Regions from separate parts of the Faecalibacterium sp. Marseille-Q4137 genome, predicted to be linked through region 1. Evidence: predicted binding sites of a transcription regulator. Region 1 holds the regulator's gene; the other holds the start of a gene.

Region 1 (7,556 bases):
TCTTTGCCGTTCAGGGTCACCTTGTGGTCGGTGCCCATATAACGCTTGATGGAAGCCACCGTGTTCTCAGGGTTGGTGATGGCCTGGCGCTTTGCGACCTGACCCACCAGACGGTCGCCGGTCTTGGTGAAGCCGACAACAGACGGGGTGGTGCGTGCACCCTCAGAGTTTGCGATAACAACGGGCTCGCCGCCCTCCATAACAGCCACGCAGCTGTTGGTAGTACCAAGGTCGATACCAATGATCTTACTCATAATGAAAGCTCCTCTCAAATTCAGAACGTTTTTTGTTTATATGATGCTCAAATGTTACCAAGCGGATGTTATATTTGAAAACCCTTGCGGGGTCTTGCAAAATCACTCTGCCACAACAACGGTGGCATGGCGGACGATCTTATCGCCCAGCTTGTAGCCCTTCTGGTAAACTGTGATCACGGTGCCGCTCTCCTGCCCATCGGGGGCGGGGATCTGCTGCACGGCATTCATAAAGTTGGGGTCAAAGGGCTTACCCAGCGCCTCGATCTCCTCCACATGGAGGACGCTCAGCGCCTTGGCGGCTTTGTCCAGCGTCATGGTCACGCCCTTCTTGTAATTCTCGTCGGTGGTGGGGGCGTTGGCCGCCATCTCCAGCGTATCCAGAATGGGGATGATCTGGTTCACGGCAAAGGACACGCCGTCGTTGAACTTCTGGTCAGCCTCACGGGTGGAGCGCTTGCGGTAGTTCTCATACTCAGCGGCCATCCGCAGCAGCTGATCCTTGGCCTGATTGGCATTCTTCTCAGCCGCGTCCAGCTTTGCCTTCACAGCCTCCAGCTCCCGGGCCTTCTTGTTGAAGAAGCCATCCTTTTTCTTGGGGTCTGCCGCTTCAGCGTTCGTCTCGGGAGCCGCTGCCTGCTCAGGTGCAGTTTCCGGGGCGGCCTGCTCGGCGGTGTTGGGCTCCACGGCAGGTTCTTCTGCCTGCGGGGTCTTTTTTGTTTCTTCGCTCATTCCAGGTCCTCCTTATAGATCACAGTCCGCCGGGGTGCGGCTGCCTGCGGGGTATCTTTTCGTTTGCCGCTCATTCCTTCGCCAAGCTGATCGGCAAAGGTGTGGAGCAGCGGCATCAGCTTCTGGAAGGGCATCCGGGTGGGGCCGATGAGGGCCACGGAGCCCCAGAGGCCTCCGCCCACCAGATACCGGTCACTCACGATGCACAGGCCGGGGATCTGAGGTTCCAGATCCTCGCCCAGCAGGATGCTTTCGCTCTGCTCTGCCGGGGGTGCAATGAGGGCGGCGGCCTGCTCTTCGTCGTTCAGCAGGCTCAGGATGCTGCCCACCTTGCCGTCCAGCTGGGGCCAGTCCAGCAGGTACTGCTCACCACCCAGATACACATGGGGCTGGGTGGAATCCTGCAGGATGGCGGCGGCGGCGCTGATCACCGGCACCAGCTCCGGGCTGATCTGGCTGCACAGCTCTGCAAGGAGCCGGGGCGACAGATCAACAGGAGCCACAAAGGTCAGGTTCCGGTTGAGCAGGGCGGCAAGCGCCGCTGCATTTTCCCGGGAAAGACCGGTGCGGACCCGCGCCACACGGGTGCGGACATAACCGGCAGTGGTCACAGCCAGCACCGCTGCGGCGCTGCGGCCCACCTGCACCACCTCGTAGTGGGCGATGCAGAGATCCTCAGCACAGGGGGTGCTGACGGCGGCGGTGCAGCCGCTGATGGCGGCCAGCGCCTTGGCGGCACCCTGTGCCAGCTTTTCCGGCTCGTGGTCAAGGCTCGCGAACACCGCGTCCACACGGGCGCGGGTCACACGGTCCAGCGGCTGGTCATCGGTGAGAAGATGATCCAGATAATAACGGTAGCCCTTGGCACTGGGGACACGGCCTGCGCTGGTGTGGGGCTGCTCCAGCAGACCCAGCTTGGTCAGCGCGGCCATCTCGTTGCGCAGCGTGGCACTGGAAACTGCCATATCAAAGTAGTTTGCCAGCACACTGCTGCCCACGGGCTCGCCCTCGAGGCCATACAGCGCAACGATCGCCTGCAAGACACGCTGTTTGCGTGCATCCATCGTCATAGCGCCTGCCTCCTTCGTTCGCTTTTTGTTCTTTAGCACTCCTTCTTCCTGAGTGCTAAGACCATTATATCCAATTTTGCGGCGCTGTCAATAGCTTCTCAGAAAAGTTTTGAAAGATTCATAATTCTGTCATAAAGCTGGCTACACCCTCTCAGTCAAAGCCTGACGGCTTTGCCAGCTCCCCCGAAGGGGGAGCCAAGGGCTATCCCAGATTCAGCAGCATCTGCCCTCTGTGATGTCTTGCCTCTCCCTTTGGGAGAGGTGGCATTGCGTAAGCAATGACGGAGAGGGTTCGCAACCTAAAAAAGCCGCCACACATCGCTCTGTGCAGCAGCTTCTCTATTATAAGGTATTATTCCTCCATCTGCTTTGCCAGAAATGCCGCCGCCACGTTCACCGCCTTGAGCTGGGCGGCATCGGGCTGGGCAGTGCGGTCCTCCGTAAGCAGGCCCACACTGCCGGTGACATCCCCCGCCGCAATGATGGGCACAGCGCACAGCAGCGCCCGGGGTGAGCCCTCACAGGGCAGCAACGCCTTTTCGGGGCTGCCATCGCTCTGGTAGGGCTTGCGGCTGTCCATCAGCTTTTCCAGCGGCTGGCTCACGCTGCGGTCGGCCAGATCCCGCCTGCCCGCACCGGATGCCGCCAGAATGCGGTCCCGGTCTGAGACAAAGGCCGTCAGGGCAAAGCACTTGCTCAGCACATCCACATACTGGGCCGTCACCCCGCTCAGTTCCCCCATGGGCGAATACTTTTTGAAGATGACCTCACCGTCCCCCGTTGTAAAGATCTCCAGCGGGTCTCCCCTGCGGATGCGCTGGGTGCGGCGGATCTCCTTGGGGATGACCACCCGCCCCAGCTCATCGATGCGGCGCACGATGCCGGTTGCTTTCATAAGGTTCCCTTCCTTTCCATGTTCCGGTTTTGCTTCCAGATTTCTGTGAAGTATGGTTATTCTGTGGAAACAGGAAGGGAATTATTCATTCAGCTCCTGCCGGAGCCTTACCTGCGCACATACTGCGTCTTTCTGCCCGCGCCGATCCTCTCCAGAACGCCCTCCTCTGTCAGTTTTTTCAGCGCGCTTTCAATCGAGCTTGTACCAAAGCCCGGGCAGGCCTCTGCGGCCTCCTGTTTTGTAAAGGCTCCCAGCTTTTCCATCGCATAACTGCGCACTCGTTCGTACGCCGTCACGCGCTTCTGTCCCCCGCCAACCAGATCGACCCGCTGCTCAAAATCCTGATAACAGGAGCAGATCACCGCCAGCATATATTTGATGAACGGTGTCGGGTCATTTTCCTCCTCATGCCAGTGCTGATCAGCCTGCGCCAGTGCTGCATAGTACTCATCCTTAGTCTCTGCAATTGCTTTTTCAATGCTGATGTACTGCCCCACAACATATCCATTCTGATACAGCATCAAAAGGGTCAGCAGCCGGCTCATTCTGCCGTTACCATCATTGAAAGGATGGATACAGAGAAAATCCAAGATAAAACAGGGGATCAAAAGCAGGGGATCAACGAGTTCTCTGTGCAGCACATCCTGATAAGTGCAGCAAAGTGCCTCCACAGCACCCGGTGTCTCGTATGGTTCCAGCGGGCGGAACAGCACATGGCGTTCCCCGCTGGGAAGGGTCATATCGATCTCATTGGGTGTAGTCTTAAAATGTCCTCGATAGGTCAAATTCGTATATTTCAGCAGATCACGGTGCAGTTGCAGGATGTACCCCGGCTCTACCGGAATATAGGCATAGTTCTCGTGGATGAGATTTAAAACATTCCGATATCCCAATATCTCCATTTCGTCCCGGTTACGTGGAGTCGTTTTATCTTCAACCAGCTGTTTCAGGCGTGCATTGGTCGTGATGATCCCTTCGATCCGATTGGAGGACTCTGTACTTTGGATCTTTGCGATCTCCACCAGCCGCTCCAATTCAGCGGGCCTTTGTTTCAGATATAGTTCCTGCCGCCCCTTGCATTCATGGATCTTCGCAACATAAGACAAGACCTCATTATCCCAGGAGTATTCTGCAATCTTTTTATAATCAAATGTACGCATGATTCACCCATTCCTTCTCCCAGCCCGTTCTTCCTTCTCCCAATTATACGCTCATTTTGGGAGAAAGCAAAAGAAACTGGGAGAAATCTTTTATCGTTCTCGTCACTCGCAGCTCCGGCCGGAGCGCTGCTTATCCTCATACATCCGGTGGTCGGCCAGGATGCGGATGGCACGCACATCGTCACTGTCGCAGGGGTAGACCGCACAGCCGCAGCTGGTGCCAATCTGCACCTCTGCATCCTTCAGGCGGTAAGGCTCCCGGATGGCTGCCTTGATCTTTTCCACCCGGCTCTTGCAGAACCCCTCCGTTACGGCTCCGTTGACGATGAGGGCGAACTCATCCCCGCCGATGCGGAACACCGCATCGCTCTCCCGCACGCAGCCCCGCAGGCGGCTGGCCACCTCCTTGAGCAGCTGGTCGCCCACATCGTGGCCGTAACGGTCGTTCACAGGCTTGAAACGGTCAAGGTCGAGGTAGAACAGGACAAACGGTGTCCCGTTCAGCTCGTTTTCTTTCAACAATGCGTCAAAATAGCGTTCATTATACAGTCCGGTCAGGCCGTCGGTGTTGGCCAGGTCCTCCATCTGCTGGCGGGCCTCCCCTTCCTGCCGGAGGGCGCGCTCCTTTTCCTCCACGCGCAGGCGGGCATCGGTGCGGACACCGTGCACCAGCACGATGCCTGCGCAGAAGAACAGCCCAGCCAGCAGCAGGATGGTGGCGTTCTGGATCTTCCGCATTCCACTGTCCACCACGTCACGGCCGACGATGCCCACAATGGACAGATCCTGAAAGCCCACAGGCTGGTAGACCAGATAATAGCTCTTGCCTTCAAGCCAGCAGGAAAGGCTGCCGCTGCGGCCCTCTGCCACGTCCTGCCGGGCCCGGGTCAGTGTGCCCGCATCCACCTGCGCATACTTCTGCAGGTAGTCGAACAGGTTGTCCATCCAGTCCTCGATCTCGCTCTTGGGCTCCTCCGAGAGCATCACATCGCCATCGGGATGGATGATGTAGCAGTCGCTCTGGCCGCCGTAAGCACTGCCGCCGATCAATTCCTCTATGGTCTTATTCCGATAGCTCACGGCAAGGCTGGTGTAGGTGGTGCCGTCGATCTCCACCGGCGCAATGGGCGCAGCGTATACCACACGGCGCTCCCCGCTCCGCATGATGTAGCTGGACACCGTAGGCTTGCCGGTGCGGTACATCTCCTCAAAGGCCGTCCAGAGGTGATCCACTTTTTCATGCTTGCCCCGGATGCTCCAATATTCGCAGTTTTCATTGAACAGATACACGCTGCTGTACCGCCAAATCTCCCGCTCGGCCTCATAGCTGCGCAGGCGTTCCTCCGCCAGGCCCTCCTCATTGGCAGCCTGCAGGCTCTTGCCCCACTCGTTCAGCATGTTCCAGTTGCTCCGGCTGAAGATGGTAAACGACTTATCCACCTGCTCATAGGTCTCCAGCAGGTTGCGGGTGCCTTCGTCATAGAACTGCTGCCGGATGTACAGGATGTACCAGCACAGACCTGTCACCACGACCATCGCCAGCAGCAGCGCAGCTGCCGTCCATCTTTCTTTTTTCTTCCACATATTCAGCTTCTCCTCAGCAGAGTCCCAACTCTCTGCCCTTTTCCGGCCGCATTTCCACAGCCTGCGAAACCACGCAATTCCGTCGAATCAACACTACCAAATTCTGCTTTTTCTGTCAAGGCTTTCGTCAAAGATTATTCGCTGCAAATTTGGGGTATTCTTCTATCCTTTTGCTGCTGTGTATGTTATAATAAAATGTATGGATTTCTGAGGGGGTGCTCTTATGCAGCAGATCGTGATATTGGGCGGCGGTGCAGCGGGCCTTGCCGCCGCATTGGCCGCCGCCCAGTCTGCCCCGGCAGGGGCAGTGCGGGTGACGGTGCTGGACCGCAACCCCAGGTGCGGCAAAAAACTGCTGGCCACCGGCAATGGCCGCTGCAATTTGGACAACACCGGCATTGCACCGGAGCAGTATTTCACCGCTGACCCCGCCGCCCTGCGGCCCCTGCTGGCCGCGGTGGATGCCGCCGCACCGCTGGAATGGTTCGCGGCGCTGGGCCTGTACACCCGCACCGATGAGGCCGGGCGGGTGTACCCCTACTCCAACCAGGCCGCAGACGTGCTGGCCCTGCTGGAAGGCCACCTTGCCCGGCTGGGCGTGGAGGTGCGTACCGGCTGCACTGTGCAGACCCTGAGTCAGAACCGCAGCGGCTACACCATCCTGTGCGAGGATGCCGAGGGTCAGGACCAGACCCTGCGGGCCGATGCCGTCATCTGCGCCATGGGCGGCAATGCCGGGCCGCAGTTCGGCACCGACGGCTTCGGCACCCGATTCGCCGCCCAGTGCGGCGGAAAGCTGGAGCCGCTGTACCCCTGCCTGACTGCCCTGCAGACAGCAAAGCCCAACCGATCTCTGGCCGGCATCCGGGCCAAGGCCGCCGCCACCCTGCTGGACCTCGACCATCACTGCACCGTGGCTGTGGAAAACGGCGAGGTGCAGTTCACGGACTACGGGCTTTCGGGCATCTGCATCATGCAGCTGTCCGGCCATCTGGCCCCGGGGCGGGGGCCAAAGCGCCCGGCCGTTGAGCTGGACCTCTTCCCCATGCTGGATGAGACTGCCCTGACCGCCCTGTTTGCGGCCCGGGTGCCCCTGCTGCCGGGCAAGGCACCTGCGGATTTCTGGACAGGTCTGCTCAATCCCAAACTGGGCCGCGCCCTGTGGGCAGCGGCAAAGCTGCCTGAAAAACCGGTGGACACCCTGCCGGATGCCGCCTGGCAGGTGCTGGCCAACGCGGCCAAGCACTGGCTGTTCGAGGGCCTGACCCCCTGCGGCTGGAAGCAAGCCCAGACCACCGGCGGCGGCCTGAGCCTGACCGAAGTGACCTCCAGCTTCCAGTTCAAGGGCTGCCCCGGCCTTTACTTTGTGGGTGAAACGCTGGACTGCGCCGGCAGCTGCGGTGGCTTCAACCTGCACTGGGCCTTTGGCAGCGGCATCGCCGCCGGGCGGGACGCGGTGCGGAGCCTGAAGCGGCCTGCCCCGAAGCCGAATAAAAAGAAGCGATAAAGAATGACCCTCTCCATCCCGCATCTGACAGACAGACTGCAGGGACGGAGAGGGTCATTTTTGTTTCAGATACGCTTGTGTCTCCCGGACCACCACCCCCGAAAGCCCCACTACGCCCACAAGATTGGGCAGCATCATCAGGCCGTTGAAGGTATCGGAGAGCGCCCAGGCCAGATCCAGCTTCATCACAGCACCCACCAGCACCATGGCCGCAAACACCAGTTTATATCCTGCGGCGGCACGCTCCCCCAGCAGATACACCACTGCCCGGGTGCCGTAATGGCTCCACCCCAGCGTAGTGGAATAGGCAAACAACAGGACCGACACCGCGATGAACTGCGGCCCGAACGCCCC
Region 2 (7,556 bases), on a different contig from region 1:
CGTTGAGGGCAAGACTGTCTTTATCGCCGACGATATCATCGCTTCCGGTGAGAGCATGCTGGAGGTTGCCGGCAACCTGAAGGAGCGCGGCGCTGCCCGCATCATTGCCAACGCGACCTTCCCGCTGTTCACCAGCGGCCTGAAGAAGTTCGATCAGGCAGTTGCCGATGGCAAGCTGGACTACGTTGTGGGCACCAACCTGACCTACCGCCAGCCCGAGCTGCTGACCCGCGACTGGTATGTTGACGTGGATGTCTCCAAGTATGCTGCCTACTTTGTGGTGGCACTGAACCACGATATGTCTGTTTCCAGCATCATCGATCCCATCAAGAAGATCGAGGCTCTGCTGGCAAAGCGCAGCTGATCAGAAAGAATGCAATGCAAAAGGAGCTGTACTCCCGCGGGGGTACAGCTCCTTTTTGTATATGCGGCATTCGGCGGAAGCCGGGGCTGCTGTTCCTCAGCGGTTCCGGTAGGCCTCCGGGCCTTCCAGATACAGATCCCCGCCGTGGGCATCCAGGATGACAGTCAGGGGCATGTCCTGCACGGTCAGGCGGCGGACGGCCTCACAGCCGAGGTCGGGCCAGGCGATGACCTCCAGCGTCTGGATGCGTTTGGCCATCAGGGCACCGGCACCGCCCAGAGCGGCCAGATAGACCGCGCCGTTGCGGACAACGGCTTCCTTGACAGCGGCATCCCGCTTGCCCTTGCCGATCATAATTTTGTTGCCCAGGTCCAGCAGGCGGGGGCTCATGGCATCCATCCGGCCGCTGGTGGTGGGGCCGGCAGAGCCGATGACCTCACCCGGGCGCTCCGGGGTGGGGCCGACATAGTAAATGGCGCTGCCCTCAAGATCGAAGGGGAGCGGTTCGCCCCGGTCCAGTGCTTCGATCATCCGCTTGTGGGCCTGATCCCGGGCGGTGTATACCACGCCGGAGAGCAATACGGTATCGCCTGCCCTGAGGGGGGCCAGATCCTGGGCGGTGCAGGGGGTGGTTAAGGTATATTGCATAGGTTTCTCCTTTGTACAACCTCTCAGTCGGGCTTGCGCCCGCCAGCTCCCCTGGTAGGGGAGCCTCTGGCGTATCCAGCAAGCTTTACCCGGCTGCCAAGGCCTCTCCTACTAGGAAAGGTGGCAATGCGAAGCATTGACGGAGAGGTTTGACCCTTATAAAGTCGCGCTGGCGCGGCGGGTGACATGGCAGGAAACGTTCACGGCCACGGGCAGGCCCGCCACATGGGTGGGCATCTGCTCAATGGCAAGGCCCAGACAGGTGGTCTGGCCGCCAAAGCCCTGCGGGCCGATGCCCAGCTCATTGATTGCGGTCAGCAGCTCCCGCTCCAGACCGGCATAGTAGGGATCGGGGTTGGGAACATCCAGCGGGCGGAGCAGCGCCTTTTTGGCCAGATAGGCCACCTTGTCAAAGCTGCCGCCCACGCCGATGCCCAGCACGATGGGCGGGCAGGGGTTGGAACCGGCCAGCTGGACGGTCTCCAGCACGAACTTCCGGAAGCCCTCCACGCCGTCGGCGGGCTTGAGCATCTGGATGCGGCTCATGTTCTCGCTGCCAAAGCCCTTGGGGGCCACGGTGATGGTGCAGCCGTCGCCGTCCACCAGATGAACGGTGATGGCTGCGGGGGTGTTGTCGCCGGTGTTGCCCCGGCGCAGCGGGTCAGCCACGATGCTCTTGCGCAGGTAGCCGTCGGTGTAGCCGCGGCGCACGCCCTCGTGGATGGCGGCTTCAAAGCTGCCGTCGATGTGGACATCGGTGCCCAGCTCCACGAACACGCAGGCCATGCCGGTGTCCTGGCAGATGGGCAGGTCTTTTTCTCTGGCGGCGCTCAGGTTAGACCACAGCAGGTCCAGGGTATTCTTTGCCAGCGGCCAGGGCTCTTCCTGCCGGGCCTTGTCCAGTGCCGCCTGCACATCCTGCGGCAGGCGGGTATTGGCCTCGATGCAGAGCCGGGCTACGGCATCGGTGATGGCTTGTGCGGAGATGTTCCTCATCTCGTGTTCCTCCCTTTACAGGCGGGCAACGCCGGTCTCGCGGGCAGCCTTTGCCACAGCAGCAGCCACGGCCTCGGCCACACGGGGGTCGAACGCGCCGGGGATGATGTTCTCCTCGCTGCGGTCGGCATCGGTGATTAGGTCAGCGATGGCATAGGCTGCGGCCAGCTTCATCTGGTCGTTGATATCGCGGGCGCGGACGCTCAAAGCACCCTTGAACAGGCCGGGGAAGCAGAGCACATTGTTGACCTGGTTGGGGAAGTCGCTGCGGCCGGTGGCCATCACGCGCACGCCGCCTGCCTTGGCTTCGTCCGGCATGATCTCCGGGGTGGGGTTGGCCATGGCAAAGACGATGGCATCCTTGTTCATGGTCTTGCACAGCTCGGTGGTCAGGATGCCGGGGCGGGACACGCCGATGAACACGTCGGCTCCCTCGATGGCTTCCTTCAGGCCGCCCTTGATCTGGCGGGGGTTGGTCACCTCGCCCAGCCAGTTCTTGTGGGCCTCGGCGCTGTTGCAGCCCTTGTACAGGGTGCCGAACTGGTCCACGGCCACGATATCCTTTGCGCCAGCGGTCATCAGCATCTTGATGATGGCAGTACCGGCAGCGCCAGGGCCGTTCAGGACGATGTGCACGTCCTCCATCTTTTTGCCCACCACGCGCAGGGCGTTGATGAGGGCAGCGGTCACCACGATGGCGGTGCCGTGCTGGTCATCGTGGAACACGGGAATATCCAGCTCCCGCTCCAGCGTCTCTTCGATCTCGAAGCACTCGGGGCTCTTGATATCCTCCAGATTGATGCCGCCAAAGGTGGGGGCAATGGCCTTGCAGGCCGCGATCACACTGGCGGCATCGTGGGCATCGATGCAGATGGGGAAGGCATCCACGCCGCCGAACTCCTTGAACAGCACGGCCTTGCCCTCCATCACAGGCAGACCAGCCTCGGGGCCGATGTCACCCAGGCCCAGCACGGCGGTGCCGTTGGAGACAACGGCCACCATGTTGCCCTTGAAGGTGTACTTATAAACATCGTCGGGGTTTTCCTTGATCTTGCGGCAGGGCTCGGCAACGCCGGGGGTGTAGGCGGTAGACAGGTCATCACGAGTCTTGACCTCCACCTTGCTGGTAATGCCCACCTTGCCGTGGTGGGTCTCGTGCATTTCAAGGGCGGCTTTGTTGTAATCCATGGGGTGTTCCTCCGTTTGTATCGGGCGCTTCCCGCGGAAGGAAGCGCCCGGGGTTTCTCGTATCTCCTTTATTTTAACAGAACCGGGCGGGCATTTCCACCGGAAAAGCCGCTTTTTCGGTCGGTGCCCCGCAAAAGTCGGACAAACCCGGCGCTCTATTTGTGGAATTTCTGCAAAATTCTTTTCTTTTTCACTTTTGCCCTTTATAATAAGGTCTGTACTATGCGACCCGAATCTGAACCCGGCGGGATGCCGGTGTTCCAACAGGAGGAACTTTATTTTGAAAAAGATCATCACAAAGGCGGTCTGCCTGCTCTGCGCCGGTGCGCTGGTGCTGGGCGCAGCAGGCTGCTCCAAGTCCGCTGATTCTTCTTCTGCCGCTTCCAGCACAGCCGCCGCTGTTTACGGCAGCGCGGAAGATTACGATTACGAGAACTTCTCCTACAGCAGCGGTCTGGACGAGAATGGCTACTGGGAGGGCGTGAAAGCGCTTGACTATGTCACCCTGCCCGAGAACTTTGCAAGCCTTACCTTCAAGCGTTCTGAGATCGAGCCCACCGAGGAGGAGATCCAGAGCGAGATCGACAGCCTGCTCAGCGACCACGCCACCGAGAAGCAGGTGACGGACCGTGCCGCAGCGGACGGCGATACCGTCAACATCGACTATGCCGGTTCCGTGGATGGCGTTGCGTTCAGCGGCGGCACTTACAGCGGCTACAGCCTGACCCTGGGCAGCGGTACTTTCGTCGATGGCTTTGAGGATCAGATCGTAGGCCACACCCCCGGCGAGACCTTTGATGTCACCGTGACCTTCCCGGAGGGATACAGCGATTCTACCGATTCCGAGGGCAACACCGTTGTCCTGAGCGGCAAAAAGGCTGTGTTCTCCGTTACCCTGAACTACATCAGCGAGAAGGTCCTGCCCGAGCTGACCGACGCGTGGGTGGCCGAGAACTACGGCGAGAGCGATGATGTTCACACCGTGGAGGAGCTGAAAGCGCTCTACCAGAAGATGCTTTACAACACCAACCTGCAGAACGCCATCATGGACGACCTGCTGGCAAACTCCACCTTCAAGGAGCTGCCCAAGGAGGTCACCGATTATCAGGTGAACCAGTGCCTGAACTACTACTACACCATGGCCAACTACTACGGCTACGATCTGGACAGCTTTGTGCAGACCGCCGCTGGCTATGAGAACGCCGATGCCCTGCTGGAGGGGATGAGCGACAGCATCACCACCTACTCCAAGGAGGCCCTGCTCTATCAGGCAGTGGCCGAGACACTGGACATCGTGCCCACCCAGGAGCAGATCGATACCTATTCCTCCTACACCGGCACCTACGGTGAGAACTACTGCACCATGGTTGCCCTGATGGATGCCGTCACCGATGCGCTGACGGAAAGCGCAGTGGTGAGCTGAGTGTCCTGCCCCCCATATCAAGAGAACTTGTGCCGCTTCGGGTCTGCCGGGGCGGCATTTTTGTCTTGTTTGCAAACAATTTGTGAATTGTTGCCGTACCATCGAAAACCCTATTGACAAAGTGGGGTGTTTGGAGTATAGTTTTAGCAGTCGAACAGATAGAGTGCTAAAAATGAAATGGCAATCGATCTGAAAGACTGCTGAAATAACATTTCCGGTACGAATGGAGGTCGATTCTATGAATACCAATCAATATACGCAGAAAACGCTGGAAGCTCTGCAGGCTGCCCAGCAGCTGGCGGTGGAGTACCAGCACAACGCTTTGGAGCCGGAACATCTGCTGCACGCCCTGGCTTCGCAGGAGCAGGGCCTGATCCCGCAGCTTCTGCAGAAGCTGAACGTGGACCCGGGCAGCTTTGCCGCTGCTGTGGCCGAAAAGCTGTCAGCCCTGCCCCGGGTGTCCGGCTCCGGCCGTGACCCGGACAAGGTCTATATCTCGCAGGCAACGGATAAAGTCCTGAGCGCCGCCGCCCGGGAAGCCAAGGCCATGAAGGACGAATACGTCAGTGTGGAGCATGTGTTCCTGGGCCTGCTGGATGAGCCGACCCAGAACACCACGGAGCTGTTCCGCGCCTTCAACATCAAGAAGGATGCGTTCCTGCAGCAGCTGACTGCCGTGCGCGGCAACCAGCGCGTGACCAACGACAACCCCGAGGATACCTACAACGCTCTGCAGAAATATGGCCAGGATCTGGTCGATCTGGCCCGGAAGCAGAAGCTGGACCCCGTGATCGGCCGTGATCAGGAGATCCGCAACGTCATCCGTATCCTGTCCCGTAAGACCAAGAACAACCCCTGCCTGATCGGTGAGCCCGGCGTTGGCAAGACTGCCATCGCCGAGGGTCTGGCCCAGCGGATCGTGCGCGGCGATGTGCCCGAGAACCTGAAGAACCGCACCGTGTTCAGCCTGGACATGGGCGCGCTGGTGGCCGGTGCAAAGTACCGCGGCGAGTTTGAGGAGCGCCTGAAGAGCGTCCTGAATGAGGTCAAGAAGAGCGAGGGCAAGATCATCCTCTTCATTGATGAGCTGCACACCATCGTGGGTGCGGGCAAGACCGACGGTGCCATGGATGCAGGCAACCTGCTCAAGCCCATGCTGGCCCGGGGTGAGCTGCACTGCATCGGCGCGACCACGCTGGACGAGTACCGCCAGTATATCGAAAAAGACCCCGCTCTGGAGCGCCGGTTCCAGCCGGTGCAGGTGGATGAGCCCACGGTGGAGGACACCATTTCCATCCTGCGTGGCCTGAAGGAGCGCTATGAGGTGTTCCACGGCGTGAAGATCAGCGATAATGCGCTGATCGCCGCCGCAACCCTCTCTGACCGCTATATCACCGACCGTTTCCTGCCGGATAAGGCCATCGACCTGGTGGATGAAGCCTGCGCCATGATCAAGACTGAGATGGACAGTATGCCCAGCGAGATGGATGATCTGGCCCACCGCATCACCCAGCTGCAGATCGAGCAGGTCAGCCTGAAAAAGGAGACCGATGCCCTGAGCCAGAGCCGCCTGCATGAGCTGGAAAAGGAACTGGCCGAGCTGCAGGATAAGTTCCGCAGCATGAAGGCAAAGTGGGAAAACGAGAAGAACGCCATTGGCAAGGTACAGACCCTGCGTGAGCAGATCGAGCAGACCAATGCCGCCATTGAGAAAGCCCAGCGTGAGTATGACCTGAACAAGGCTGCTGAGCTGAAATACGGCAAGCTGCCCGAGCTGCAGAAACAGCTGGAAGCGGAGGAAAAGCTGGCCAACGAGAAGAAGGAGGACAGCCTCCTGCGTGACCGTGTGACCGACGAGGAAATTGCCCGCATCGTGGCCCGCTGGACCGGCATCCCGGTGGAGAAGCTGGTGGAGGGCGAGCGCGAGAAGCTGCTGCACCTGGACGATGTGCTCCACAAGAGAGTCATCGGTCAGGACGAGGCCGTGACCAAGGTGAGCGAGGCCATCCTGCGCAGCCGCGCCGGGATCGCAAACCCCAACCGCCCCATCGGCAGCTTCCTCTTCCTCGGCCCCACCGGTGTGGGCAAGACCGAGCTGGCCAAGGCGCTGGCACAGGCTCTGTTTGACGATGAACGCAACATGGTGCGTATCGATATGACGGAGTATATGGAGAAGTTCAGCGTCAGCCGCCTGATCGGCGCGCCTCCGGGATACGTGGGTTATGAGGAGGGCGGCCAGCTGACCGAGGCTGTCCGCCGCAAACCCTACAGCGTGGTGTTGTTCGATGAGGTGGAAAAGGCCCACCCCGATGTGTTCAACATCCTGCTGCAGGTGCTGGACGATGGCCGCATCACCGACAGCCAGGGCCGTACCGTGGACTTCAAGAACACGGTGATCATCCTGACCTCGAATCTGGGCAGTGACATCATTCTGAACGATCTGGAGCAGCGCCGGGTACAGGGTTCCAACGAACTCAGCGACGAGGCAAAGCATCAGATCGACCTGCTGCTGAGGAGCAAGTTCCGCCCCGAGTTCCTGAACCGTCTGGACGAGATCGTCTACTACAAGAGCCTGACCAAGGACGAGATGCGCAAGATCGTGGATCTGCAGCTGGCAGACCTGCGCGGCCGCATGGACGAGGGCAAGCATCTGAATCTGGACGTGACCACCGCCGCCAAGGACTACATCATCGATTCTGCCTACGACAGCGTCTATGGTGCCCGCCCCATCAAACGGTTCATCCAGAGCCGGGTGGAGACTTTGATCGCCAAGGCGATCATTCAGGGCCGCTATGCCGAGGGCAGCACCCTGACCGTGGATTACGACGGAAATGCCCTTGTGCTGAAATGATTTTCCACAGTTTTACCAGTTTTGTACCTCTGTGCCGGCTGTAATGCTTGCATGGGGGTGCGGAATATGATATTATAACAAGTAAC

The links. Region 1 encodes HrcA, which represses chaperone genes, less so after heat shock. Its sites were predicted from a motif close to TGTTAGCACTCNNNNNNNNNGAGTGCTAACA; they were not measured.
Region 2: clpB (ATP-dependent chaperone ClpB) is a predicted target of HrcA. The motif match lies at 4,761-4,791, and genes of this name have one in related genera.

What each region holds. Positions count from the first base shown of each region.
Region 1 covers NZ_JAFREK010000016.1:37,143-44,698, reverse strand. Annotated here, with positions in the region: gene dnaK (molecular chaperone DnaK) at 1-254, opposite strand, end outside; gene grpE (nucleotide exchange factor GrpE) at 357-986, opposite strand; gene hrcA (heat-inducible transcriptional repressor HrcA) at 983-2,056, opposite strand; gene J3353_RS08215 (stage V sporulation T C-terminal domain-containing protein) at 2,409-2,951, opposite strand; gene J3353_RS08210 (Fic family protein) at 3,059-4,111, opposite strand; gene J3353_RS08205 (diguanylate cyclase domain-containing protein) at 4,214-5,695, opposite strand; gene J3353_RS08200 (aminoacetone oxidase family FAD-binding enzyme) at 5,919-7,202, shown strand; gene J3353_RS08195 (sodium:alanine symporter family protein) at 7,257-7,556, opposite strand, start outside.
Region 2 covers NZ_JAFREK010000023.1:27,379-34,934, reverse strand. Annotated here, with positions in the region: gene J3353_RS10330 (ribose-phosphate pyrophosphokinase) at 1-364, shown strand, start outside; gene J3353_RS10325 (Fe-S-containing hydro-lyase) at 461-1,012, opposite strand; gene J3353_RS10320 (fumarate hydratase) at 1,169-2,008, opposite strand; gene J3353_RS10315 (NADP-dependent malic enzyme) at 2,024-3,196, opposite strand; gene J3353_RS10310 (trigger factor) at 3,477-4,619, shown strand; gene clpB (ATP-dependent chaperone ClpB) at 4,858-7,470, shown strand.